4 regions of the Paraglaciecola sp. 25GB23A genome follow, and region 2 is predicted to be linked to each of the others. Evidence: predicted binding sites of a transcription regulator. Region 2 holds the regulator's gene; each other region holds the start of a gene.
What was found. The regulator FNR, encoded in region 2, switches genes on or off when oxygen is low (the NO sensors DNR and NnrR bind a similar motif). The targets are predictions, from matches to a motif close to TTGATCTAGATCAA.
Positions count from the first base shown of each region.

Region 1: a site for FNR is predicted at 1,685-1,698, ahead of ABKW31_RS14780 (universal stress protein). Genes of this name have one in related genera too.
Region 3: a site for FNR is predicted at 1,765-1,778, ahead of ABKW31_RS07120 (universal stress protein). Genes of this name have one in related genera too.
Region 4: a site for FNR is predicted at 1,512-1,525, ahead of ABKW31_RS13685 (DUF465 domain-containing protein). Genes of this name have one in related genera too.

Region 1 is NZ_JBDYKM010000011.1:90,073-93,274, forward strand. Features, by position in the region: gene ABKW31_RS14775 (transporter substrate-binding domain-containing protein) at 1-302, opposite strand, end outside; gene ABKW31_RS14780 (universal stress protein) at 699-1,580, opposite strand; gene ABKW31_RS14785 (transglycosylase SLT domain-containing protein) at 1,720-3,202, opposite strand, start outside.
Region 2 is NZ_JBDYKM010000001.1:995,234-998,435, reverse strand. Features, by position in the region: gene ABKW31_RS04275 (LysR family transcriptional regulator) at 1-807, shown strand, start outside; gene fnr (fumarate/nitrate reduction transcriptional regulator Fnr) at 914-1,666, shown strand; gene ABKW31_RS04265 (putative zinc-binding protein) at 1,783-2,157, shown strand; gene ABKW31_RS04260 (ABC transporter substrate-binding protein) at 2,447-3,202, shown strand, end outside.
Region 3 is NZ_JBDYKM010000002.1:409,580-412,781, reverse strand. Features, by position in the region: gene glgC (glucose-1-phosphate adenylyltransferase) at 1-1,091, opposite strand, end outside; gene ABKW31_RS07120 (universal stress protein) at 1,238-1,660, opposite strand; gene ABKW31_RS07115 (hypothetical protein) at 1,932-2,690, shown strand; gene ABKW31_RS07110 (hypothetical protein) at 2,873-3,202, shown strand, end outside.
Region 4 is NZ_JBDYKM010000009.1:77,826-81,027, reverse strand. Features, by position in the region: gene ABKW31_RS13695 (magnesium transporter) at 1-469, opposite strand, end outside; gene ABKW31_RS13690 (high-potential iron-sulfur protein) at 905-1,195, shown strand; gene ABKW31_RS13685 (DUF465 domain-containing protein) at 1,590-1,841, shown strand; gene ABKW31_RS13680 (hypothetical protein) at 1,883-2,398, opposite strand; gene ABKW31_RS13675 (TIGR03643 family protein) at 2,554-2,829, opposite strand; gene ABKW31_RS13670 (ABC transporter substrate-binding protein) at 2,898-3,202, opposite strand, start outside.

The sequences.
Region 1 (3,202 bases), on a different contig from region 2:
GGCGACTCGCTCGGAACCGCGGTTAATAAACCGTCACTGTTACCATTATTAACTTCTTGAATTGCCCGCGACCAAGGTAAAAATACGATTTGGATTTTTCTACCGTATTGGGCAAGTAAGTATTGGACATAGTCAAAAGCAATCCCTTTTTTACGTCCATTATTTTGACAAGCATAGGGACACCAATCAGTGGAGGCTAAGTACAAGGTCTCTGGTATTTGTTGGGCAAAAGATAAGGGCGTGTTTAACAGCATCAAGCCGATGAAAAGTGACGTAATCTTTTGCCTTGTTGGGCTTTGCAAGGGCCTAGCTCCGCGATCGAAAATTCAAACTACATCTGGTATTTAGTCTAGTTATACGCAGGTCGACCAGTAAGTGCAATATTGGATGATTGATTATGTAAACGCTGAATACTTTAACGACTAGCGAACTAATGCTAAATATTGCCTCTTTGTCAAAGTCGTCACAAAGTTTACTGTTGATGTTGTTTTCATCCCCAAAGCGTTTACCTTACTCAATAAAATACCTGCCCACGCACGAAACTACAAATGGCTAATAGTTCATCAAGAAGGAAAGCTATTTTTATGTTGTTGGTCCTGCGGGTTTAGGGGGGAGCTAAGTAGATTTATTAATGGCGGGTATCCGGATTTTTAAGTTGTCGTTTCAACTGAAATATAAAACGACAACTTTTTATTCCGTTAAGGCTGCATCACCAATACATCAGTTTTAAGCAAGGTGAGTATGCTTTCTGCTGTATTTCCCATTAACTTTGCCCTCAGTCCCTTGCGCCCAATACTGCCGATAATCACCAGTTCGGCTTGCACTTTTGAAGCTAGGCTAGGGATTACATTACTTGGGTCACCGGCTTTAATATGAATGTGATCTGGCGAAACAGGCTGGTCTCCTACCATTTGTTGAATGATAGGGATGTATTTTTGCTTGGCTTGTTTTAGGGTTTTATCTTTATCAATAATACCTAAGTCTTTTAACACGGGTGAAATAGCCAAGCTAAAGCAATAGTGTACCGGCATGCCAGAAATGCTGCTTAATTTTGTTGCAGCATTAATCAACTTTTGATTTAAGGCTTGCTTAGATTTAACTTTAGTCGCCATATCTAGTGCCACCATAATGGCGCGCTTTTTACGCCATTTCTTATCTGCCACTAATAAAACAGGCGTCTGACCATTGCGCATAAGATGCCAGTCAGTAGGCACATAAAATGCGCCTTCACTGCGATGACCCGTTTTAACAATCACATCATAGTGAGTGGTTTTACAGTGTTTTTTAACCCAAGCGGAGATGTCTTTTTCCCACACCACCTGCAGCTCTAATTCGGCTTTAATACCTAAGTCGACAATCTTACTACTCAATTCATTTTTATGAGCCTGTAGAATTTTTTCTTTTAGGCCTTCTATTTGCTCCTTATCGAGCTCGGCAGAAATACTTGCAAGATGCTCGTAGTAAAAAGCAACAACATGTAATTTGGCATCAAATTTAGCTGCCAGAGTGGCACTGTGTGCTAAGGCTTTTTGTTCGCAGTCTTGCTTGTCTGCGATGACTAAAATAGAGTTGATATTCATAGGAGTCCCTGTGCTTGATACTTTCTTTGAGCTCTCAGCGTATAAACGATTACGCTATAAGTAAACATTATCGTTAATTATAACTATGATTTTCGAACATAAAGTTGAGATAAAACAACAAAATATCAATTCAGCCTAATTAACCTTTAGGCATCATTTGCATATTAGCCAACTCTTTAAATCTATTTTCGCTGTTACCTAATTGTTCGCGGTAAATCTGTTGATAGGCAAGCACGGCCTTTACATAATTGCGGGTTTCTTTGTAGGGGATGGTTTCAATCCACAGATCCAAAGGCATGCCATTTTTTTCCGGCAGCCAACTTTGCACTCGGCGCCAGCCAGCATTATATGAGGCGGTTACTAAAATGGGGTTGTTGTCCATTTTATCCATTAAATAACGCATGTATTGCGTGCCTAGACCCACATTGATGGTGGGATCAAATAAGCTTGAAGAGCTGACTTTTTCTTTTGCCAAGTAGCGCGCAGTACTTGGCATTACCTGCATTAAACCCATTGCGCCTGCACCTGAATTAGCATCGGGCATAAATGAACTTTCGCGTCTGACGATGGCAAAGGCCCAAGCAGGATCAATGTTGTTTTTCTCAGCACTAGTTTTCAACGTTTGATCAAAGGCCATAGGAAAACGACGCGATAAGTCGTCTAAATAACCCGCCTTTGAAAAGGTAAAGATAGCTTGATCGTGCCAGCCTTTTTGATCGGCCAAAACTGCGGCAATTTTGAGCTGTTCATCTGTGAGTTGAGATTGTAAAAAATTCCATTCCCTTCTGGCACTGACGTTGCGCCCCAGTTCACGAAACTCAAACGCTCGCTGCGTAACTGGCATATTTAAAACTGAATCCAATTGTTGCTGTGTATAAATCAAAGGGATGTTGTTTAGATTGGTATGGCGAGCCAATTTACCACTTGCCATAAAGCCATAATAATGACGCTGGTCGGCTAATTTTTCATAGTTCAACGTGGCTTGTTTTGGCGCGCCAACTTCTTCATAAGCCCGTGCTTGCCAATATTGGAATAAATAATCTTTGGCTAACAAGTCTGGCGCAAATTCAATAACATCTAGTGCATGTTTCCAGTCTTGTTCACGTAATATATGCGCCAAATGCCAACGTACCAATTCTTCGTCTTGGCTAAAAGCACTGGCGCGTTCTAGCCATTCTTCGGCATCAGGATGATTAATAATGGTTAGGGCAAGAGCAAACTTAGTCGCAATAGTTTGCTGTTGTTGCTCTGTAAACTCAAAGCGAGTACTCAATTTTTGCCAACTGCTTAAGGCAAGATCGCGATTAGTCCAAACCAGGTTTGATAAACCATAAGTAATAATTTGCGCTTCGTATTGCGGAACTTTGCCCGGAAAGTTAGACAAGCGGCTTACTTGGCTTGACGAGCGTCGCACCTTTAACCATAAATCTGCCAAATATTGCTGCTCTTTTGGCAACAATGTTTTGAGGTAGGGGATCAGAGTATGACTACCGCCTTGTGCAGCGAGAGTTAAGCGTTGCCATACGAGGGCGTCGGTACGCAGGCCTAAACGTTGCCACTCTAAAAATATTTTATCGCAAGCCTTAGGTTGCGAATCACCCACTACCCATAACTGTTCAATT
Region 2 (3,202 bases):
ACGCAACCAGCAGTCAGTAATTCTCTAGCGAGATTGCGTGATATGTTAAATGATCCCTTGTTTGTGCGCACCGGACATAGCATGACACCCACGCCAGTGGCACAAAATATTATTGGCCCAGCCAGAGAAGCTTTGGGCTTATTGCGCAAAAGTGTTCAACAGAGCCATATTTTTGACCCGAGTAAAGCGGAAAAAACTTTTCACTTTGCTGCCCGAGATTTACTTGAAGTCAGTATTATGCCAAGACTAACGGCATTATTACAAAAAAGTGCACCCAATATTTCACTAACTAATTACGATTTAGAGCGCAATAATGTTGTATCAGCCATGGCCAGCGGCCATCTTGATTTTTATGCCGATGCCTCATCTTTTAGCGATCCACATTTGTGCAAACAAAAAATTGCCCAAGACAGACTTGTGGTAGTAGCTCGTAAAAATCACCCTGATTTAGCGCAGGGTATGAATATGGAGACCTTCTTGCGTCTTGGCCATATCAATATTTCACATCGTCGCAGTGGTGCAGGCCCTATTGATGTAGCAATTGATAAACTTGGGGCAAAACGTCATGTGGTTTTGCGTAGTCAGCACTTTTTGACGGTTCCCAGCACTATAGTAAAAACTGACCTTATTTCTTGTCTGCCTTATCATTTAGCTAAACACTACGATATTTCGCTTTATGAATTACCCTTTGATCTGCCTCCCCTTGAGTACTTCTTATATTGGCATGTGAGTGCTGACTTAGACTATGCTCACATGTGGATGCGTGAACAAATTGCTCAAGTTGCAACAGCCTTGCACCCCAATTAAAATCGAGAGATGACTTGGTTCGACCGCAATCCACTTTATTTGTATCTGTTGCACGTAGTATGATGTAGTTTCAAAGTGCGAAAAACCAAGGGTGTTAAAAATACTAATGGAATCGAATTCAATAATTGCACAAACACATACCAAACAATGTACCCATGACCAAAAATTGAGTTGTGGAAATTGTCGCCTCAATACGATTTGTATGCCTGTGAGTTTGCACGTCGATGATATTGACCAACTCAATAAAATTATTCAGCGAGGCCGACCTTTAAATAAAGGTGAATATTTGTATCGAGCCAACGATACATTTACATCTGTATATGCCATCCGTTCTGGTGCAGTTAAGGCCCTGACTATCAGTGACAATGGTGACGAGCAAGTGACCGGCTTTTACTTACCTGGAGAAGTAGTGGGTTTAGATGGTTTAGCCAATAATAATTACACTAATTCGGTTATTGCTCTAGAAACCTCTTCGATTTGCGAAATTCCCTTTGGTCGACTTGAAGAGCTCAGTGTGCAGTTGCCCAAATTGCAACGCCATTTTTTACAGTTGATGAGTCGTGAAATCACCCACGAACAGCAGATTATTAGTTTGTTAGGCAAAGCCAGTGCTGAAGCCCGTATTGCTTCTCTACTTCTGAGTATTTCAACCCGCAATAGTAGTCGCAAATTATCGGCAACCGCATTTTTACTGCCTATGTCGCGCACTGATATTGGCAACTATTTAGGACTTACCATTGAAACTGTAAGCCGAACGTTTGCCCGCTTGCAGAAAACCGATGTGATTGCAGTAGATAAAAAAGAAGTGCTCATTAAAGATGTTCTAGGATTGCAACAACTGGCTAAAGGGGCCGAGTAGTCCTCACCACCATAAACTCAAATATTGATACACATCAAGATCACTTGTCGACTGAGCTAGTATGCTAATGCCAATATTATAAAGGCAAGTTTGCCCTTGGCATTAGAAGGTATTCAATGAATGAGCATCTCACCACTTCACTCCCAGTAATATTTACCTGTCTAAAAAATTGTGAAAACGCGCAGTTTGCCAATGACTTATCTAAGGTAATGGATATTGAAGGAATAGCCCAAGGTTACACTATTATTGAGCTTGCTCAATCAGACGCAATGCTTTCATCCCTGCAGTGCAGCAGTAAACAATGTATGGCGATTGATGGTTGCCAATTACAATGTGCTAAAAATGCCTTATCCCAACTCAACATTTGCCCTACTTGGCATATTGTTCTGACCGACTTTAGCGATAATTTAAGCCATAACTCCCCATTTAATTACGCACAGATGGCCCATGTATTAAAAACTATTCAAACTTTATTAACTTCAGCCAATTAAAGTCTTTACCATAAAGCTTGAGCAATACCCTGCTTGCCAGTTTATTTAAAATAATCTAGATTTTATCTTATTATCTTGTTTTAAAGCTAATTTTATCCAGCTCAATAATATAAGGCTCAACAAATTCGTCTGATGTGCCAATCTAACGCTTGCAGCGCCGAGCTATATAAGAAAATGTGAGACTAGTGTGATTTAACATTTTGGTGGCATGATTAGAAGGTGGTTCATAGCCAAACTTTCAACTATGATGCACTGCAGTATCTATTTAAAACTAAGTGAATTAATGCCCATGAGTTGTCGACTAAATATACAGGTTTTTAGTTCTCTATTGCTGTTGGCTTTTTCAAACTTAGCATTTGCTATAAACATAAGCTTGATCATACCTGACAATAAAGGCCCGGCTTTTTGGGCTCTGGTTCATCATATTAGCGCCGCAGCAGCTGAGCGAGTTGATGTTAATTTAGAGGTCATATATGGTGGAGAAAATCGTTATTCAGTGCGCAGTATTATCGAAGAAATTACTGCGCGTAAAAATAAACCAGACTATCTTATTTTTAGACCCTTTTATGGCAATGCAACAATAGTATTTGACAAAGTTGAGGCAAGTGGCATTCACTTTGTCACTTTAGAACAAGCTTTCTCAGGAGACGAGGCGAAACAATTACAACGGCCACAACAAAAATATAAATATTGGATTGGTGAGGTTAGTTATGACAACGCTTCCGGTGGTCAACTATTACTGGATGCTCTGCTTGGTGAGTTAAAGATTCAACAGCCTACACTTAAGCCCTCTATCACAGCTATTGGTGGGGACTTTGATAATCTATCCCAAACCAGAGAGTATGCATTAACCCAACTGCAACACAATAGAGATCCTAGATTCAATCAAGTTTTCCCCAGCCATTGGAATCCAAATAGCCTAAAAGAGAATATGGGCTTGATTCTTGAGCGTTACCCCGCTACCAGTATTTTTTGGTGCGCAGGTGACCAATTAGCCATTGAAACATTAAAACAATACCGTCAGCTTTCTGATAAGCCGATAATG
Region 3 (3,202 bases), on a different contig from region 2:
TCCACTTTTGGTAAAACAACTGATTCTTCTACCTGACTATATGAATGCACATGGACGTCAGAAAATAGCAGGGATTTGTTAATAGACGCCCCCGAAATAATACAGCCCCCTGATACAGTAGAATCTACTGCGTACCCTTTGCGGTCAGGATCATTAAATATAAATTTAGCGGGCGGAGACTGTTTTTGATGGGTCCAAATAGGCCAATGCTCATCATAAATATTCAGCTGAGGAGTAATATTGATTAGATCCATATTGGCTTTGTAAAATGAATCTAAAGTACCGACATCGCGCCAATATGGTTGCTGGTGGTTTTCAATATCTCGAAAGCGAAAGGCTAATACTTTATTGTGGTCGATTGAAGCAGGAATGATATCTTTGCCAAAGTCGTGTTCAGATTTTAGATTCTGTGCGTCTTTAAGTAATTGCTGAATTAAAAACTCGGTATTAAATACATAGTTTCCCATTGATGCCAGGGTGTATCCTGGACGGTCATCTAAAACGCAGGGGTTTGAAGGTTTTTCGTGGAAGTTGATGATGCGGTTTTGTTTATCAACACACATGACGCCAAATGTCCCAGCAGCGTCTTCGACCGGAACTTCAATACACGAAACTGTCATATCGGCACCACTTTCGGCGTGTTGCGCTAACATGTCAGCATAATCCATTTTGTAAACGTGGTCGCCAGACAACACTAATACGTACTTGGGACCGTGCTCTCGTATAAATTCAATATTCTGAAATAAAGCATTGGCTGTACCCTCATACCAACATTCAGAATGTTGTTGAGAAGCCGGTAATAACTCGACAAATTCACCCAAATCTCGATTCATATGACCCCACCCTCGAGCCAAATGTCTAATAAGTGAATGGGCTTTGTATTGGGTCATTACCCCAATTTGTTTAATACCTGAATTAACACAGTTTGACAGTGGAAAATCGATTACTCGGAATTTACCGCCAAAATGCAGGGCGGGTTTAGCTTGAGACTGAGTGAGCTCAAACAAACGACTGCCCTTACCTCCTGCCAAAATGAGCGCCAGCGTATTGCGTGTGAGCTGACTAACATAACGTGTGCTTGATGTAATCATGATGAACCCTCCGATGACTTTAGAAAACTTGCCTAATGATCATCAATTAGTAACCTTTCATAAGCACTCTGTTCATTCAACTACAACCGACTAAGCCTCGAATGGAGAGTCTATTTTTTAGTTTCTCATAGGATAATTAAGAGTTATTACACTTTTACGGCAAGCACATCACATTTCACGCCGTGCAAAACACCATTGGCGGTAGAGCCTAAAAGTAATTTTAATCCACTGCGGCCATGGGTACCGATGACAATTAAATCAGCCTTTATATCATTCGCCGTGTTGTGAATTTCATCAGCAGGATTACCTACCGGGCTGAAAATCTGTGTTTCGGGAATTTTAAATTTATCAGCAAGCTCTTTAAGTTTTGCCTTACTTTGTAAACATAAATCATTAAAAAAGTCACCCTCGTAAGCCATACCAAAGGGTTGGTAGTTAACCATGGGCACAGTGACATAGACGATATTAATATGTTTACTTGAACTGGCAATCTGTAGTGCTTTTTCTAGCACGGGGTGGCTTTCAGCATATATATCTAGAGCCACTAAAATCTTTGTGTAATTACTCATTTCATTCCTCTCTATCTTGGGTATTTTGACCTGTATTTGTCTATTTGAGTTTAGCCTAATTAATACACCTCAATGATATTAGTTAGCTTATAAGTAAAAAGTTGTTGATCCAAATCAACAACTTCACAACAGGCCTGACAATATTGAACTAAAAAATTAGCTAACAGCAAATTTTACAGGTTAAATTTTAAGGCAAAAAACTTTTGTAAGTTGAGTATAAAGGTAATAAAATCCTTGCAGCGAATAACATCAGGGAATCAATAGCTAGTACATGGATGCTTTAAATAATACTCATTCCCCTACTTTATTGATGTTGCCCGGCTTAGATGGCAGTGGAATTCTTTTTAAACCACTAATCGATCTGTTACCCCTAACAATTAGAACAAAAATTGCCGTTATCCCCACGATATTGTTAAGCGGTCATAAGCAAATTGCCAAACAGATACTAGCTAACTTGCCTGATGGGAAATATGTCATTTTAGCAGAATCGTTTTCTGGACGAACCGCTTATGAATTGTGTCGAATGGCGCCTGATAAATTTAGTTATGTGGTTTTTATTGCTAGTTTTGTGAATAGACCATCTTATCTATTGAGGTTTGCCTTACTCCTGCCCATAACTCGCATTGTCAAAAGTAAATTAATAATGCAGCTTATGGCTAAATGCTTATTTGGTTTGAACAATACCAAAGCCTTGTTAAACGCGCTTTTTCAAGCCTTATCAACGCTGCCAAATGCATGTATCAATAATCGACTGTCTATACTCAACCGGCTAAAGCAACCCAGTATCCGCTTGGATGTCCCTTGTTTTATTGTTACCGCTAAACAAGATTTATTGCTCAATAGAAAAGCCCAAAATTCAATAAAAAAAGTGTTTAGTTACCATGCAGAACAGCAACTTGATGGACCGCATTTTTTATTGCAAACCCGAGCTAGACACTGCGTTAAAATCATAACGACCTTGTACGCAGGTTTGGCAGACGTTAAAAGCCCTGTAGTGCCGGTAACAATTGATCCAACGATTGCCTTGTAGTTACTGTTAAATTTCTCTGATTATTGAGCTAAAGCACAGTATAAATTTACTAATTTATAAAGGTTCCAGTATTTTTTTAGCAAAATAGCATATTTGTTGTAGAATCAGAGCAACTATGGATAGTGAGTCATATATTAAATTATCCGCATCCAATAAAAATAATAATAGGATAGGTTTTAACCATGCTAAGTGGAAAGTCTAAAACAGAACAAGTTGATGTTATTAAACAGCTGATACGCCAGAATAATTATAAAGACACAGACCTGACCTTCAAGCAATGTTTGCATATGGGCGTCAGCGTAAACCTCCACTCCTTAAGTCGTTTCGCCGAAAAACTTGAATTACTTGACCGCGCAGAGCGCAACAAGCAAGTCAACCAAAACAAAAAAACCTCTCCACCCGCCATGCATTCCATGAGTTATATGCAAGTAAAGCAACGTGAAACGGAAATTACCTTTGAATTAGGTGAACTGAAAATACGTGAAAATAAATTGTTGGAAGAATTAAACGGG
Region 4 (3,202 bases), on a different contig from region 2:
AGGCATCTCTTACTTTGGCGTTAACCGGTAAGATTAGTAGATCATGGATAGCCCAGCGACCGATTTGTTCTTCAGTGTACTCATTGGCTTGATTAAAGTATTGCTTCTGCAACTTGTCCATCGCTGCAAACGCCTGATCCATTAATTGGCTAGGTAGCGAGTCGGCAAGTTCTAATAAATCTTCAGCTTCGATGTCGTAAAAAAGTTCGTCCCATTCTTGCTCATCGGTGGCTTTAATTAAGGTTTCACGTGGATCGCCACGCATGGCGAGCAGTACATCTAATTTTTTGTGTTGGCCAATGCTATGCCACACGTCTAAACGTTGTTGCAGAGGCAATGATTCAAGCAATAAGGCAAGCTCATCTTCATCTTTGGCTGCAACTAAAGCAGTGACCGTTGGACTCACCCCATTAGGCTCTTCCGGTGCGGCGATGATTTCTTCAATCAAGTCAAGCAAGGGGTCTGCCATAATAAACTACTCCTAATAATATGTGCTAGCGGAAGAGGGGGATTTAGTTTGCGCTTAGCTATCTCCATAGCTACAAATAAGACGTATTGATTGACAATGTAAGTGAACTATTTTGGGTTTGTGCCGTGGCCTATAAGCATAAGTTAAAGATTGTCTGAACTTATATTATTATTTTAAAACTTATGTTCAAAGTACTAAATTTCGTTGTCAAATTAGCTCATCGAATTGGGATATTTCATCAATAACTCGAACAAAATTTTAGCAGAATAAAGCCAGCAAAGATATCTCATTCACCTATCACAGGCATATAGCAACTCCACCCACCACAGCACAAAAACAGTGAATTATATTCAGCAAAAAATCGATCCAATGCATTGTTTTATCCGTTTAAGACAATGCTCTATTGTGAGTCTTAACCAAGATAAAGGTGTTGCCATGTCAAATATAGATAGACGTCGATTTTTAAAATACAGTGCTGGTGGATTAGTAGGAGTTACGCTTGGCAGTGTTAGTATACGTGCCTTTGCTGAAGAAAAGCTAAGTGAGGATGATGTCACGGCTAAGGCTCTGAAATATGTTCATAAATCTCCGGTCGAAGGTGCCGTCTGTGCCAATTGCATGCAAATTAAAGGCGCAGGTGAAGAATGGCTCGGCTGTAATATCTTCCCCGGTAAATTAGTGAATGCAAATGGTTGGTGTGCAGCGTGGATGAAAAAGCCAGCCTAGAAGGTATTAAGTCGGGTACTTAAGCTTACAGAATCACAATGCCCAAAGGGGGTCAGATAACCCCTTTTGAGCGTTTACAATCACATTTTTCTGCAAGGGTTGCCGTCATTAGCTGGCTCAAAGGTCAGCGTTTGAAGTTGGGTACACTGGTTACTGGGCTTTTTTTGATATAAACCCGTAATATACATCCCTACTCAAGCAACAGTTCCTACATTTATTAGTGCTCAACTTTTCCTTTTGCTTCAACCCTAGTTTGTCTATTTGAACCTCCTTCAACTTCTCGTGGCTGAATACAATACCGATAAACTCAAATTATATGATTTAGATCAAGTTTCAATTCTATGTAAAGTGCGATAGTCAACTCAAGGTTAATACAGTCACTTGAGGAATTATAATGAGTATCGAAAAACACGATTTATTGAAAGAGTTACCTGAGCATCATCACACTATTCGACATTTAAAAATGAATGATAAACATTTTGTTCGTCTGTACGATAATTATGAAGAATTGACCACAGAGATTTATAGGATGGAAACGGGCAGTGAAACGCCGTCAGACGATGTGCTTGAAAGTAAAAAACGTCAACGTGTGCAATTAAAGGACTCTCTTTTTAGTATTATTAAAACTACTGAAGCGGCAATTTAGGCCCAAAAATCGCTGAGTGAACCACAGCAATCTCCTACTAATTAGGGATATAATTGCACAATGCCACTTTTGCCCGCCCAGTCACCGACTAACCAAATTTGCTCAAAGGGGTGACGGGTGGGCACATCAATACAATGCTGCAGCCCTTTTATTTGTTCTGTGTCCCAAGCTGGATGTGCGTTGCGGATCACCAACCATACTCTTTTAGTTTTATAATGTTTATAAGATTTATTGAGTAAGATGCGATTAAGTGCTTTTAATAAACGCTGGGCGGGTAGGGTATTTTGTTCTAGTTGGCGCAGTTCTTGGCGGGTTAACTCGCTCAGTTCACGGCCAAGAATTTGCATTGCTTCTTGCTCAGTTCCATATAAGTGGGCAATTTCTAAATCTAAACGTTGACCTTCTAAGCGACAAGATACATCGGGTTTACTCGGTCTATTGTGCCAAAGATGACGGATGCGCTTACCGCTATCGTGTTCATACCAGCGCATAAATAATTTAGCTGCTTGATGTTCTAATTCTAACTTTTCAGTTTCACTTTGATGTAGTCGCAACAAGCCATCTGACTTCTTATTCAACAATGCCCTAACTGCCTATATAAGTGAGCATAAACCCGCATTTTAGTTTTGTGGATCTAGCCATAACCCAATGCACTTAACTTACCTTATACAGAACAGAAGGCAAAACCTTTAGTCAGATTTAAGCAATAAGCTTATTGTCGACTGCCTTTAGGTTTGTATTGAGAAGGACAATAAGCCCTATCAATATCAGGAGAGCGGAGTTTCAAGTGTTTTGTTTTTCGACCAGTAACGCGTTGGCGCCAATTTTTAAAAGTTTTAGCTTTTAAATGCCGGCGCATTAAACTAATTACCTTAGATTCGTCCAAGCCAAATAAACGTTCAATGGTTTCAAACGCAGTGCGGTCTTCCCATGCCATTTCAATCACACGGGATATCTCAGCTTCTTCAAGTGGTGGCAGTGTAGTCATTTGTTTCCTCGCTCTAATTACTATTTCAATACGTTCAAATGACTATTTTGTTCACTGAAAATGCTGTTTTATTTGCTTTTACTGGCAGTTTCACTAGTAGCCAGCTTAATGGGAGCATTGTTACTGGTGTGCATGTTATCAATTACAGCTTGAATTCCATTTGCACGCAGAATGGGCGCAAATTCACTCTCTTTACTAGACAGCAAACTAATTCCTTCTGCCAAAATATCGTAGACTTTCCACTCATTGACCTCGGAATCAATGCGCAGTTTGAATGCCAAGTGAATATCTGGAGCCCCTGGATCTTTGATCAAGGCTTTTATACTGATATCTTTATCGCTTCCCACATCCCTAGCTGGTTCAAATACGACTT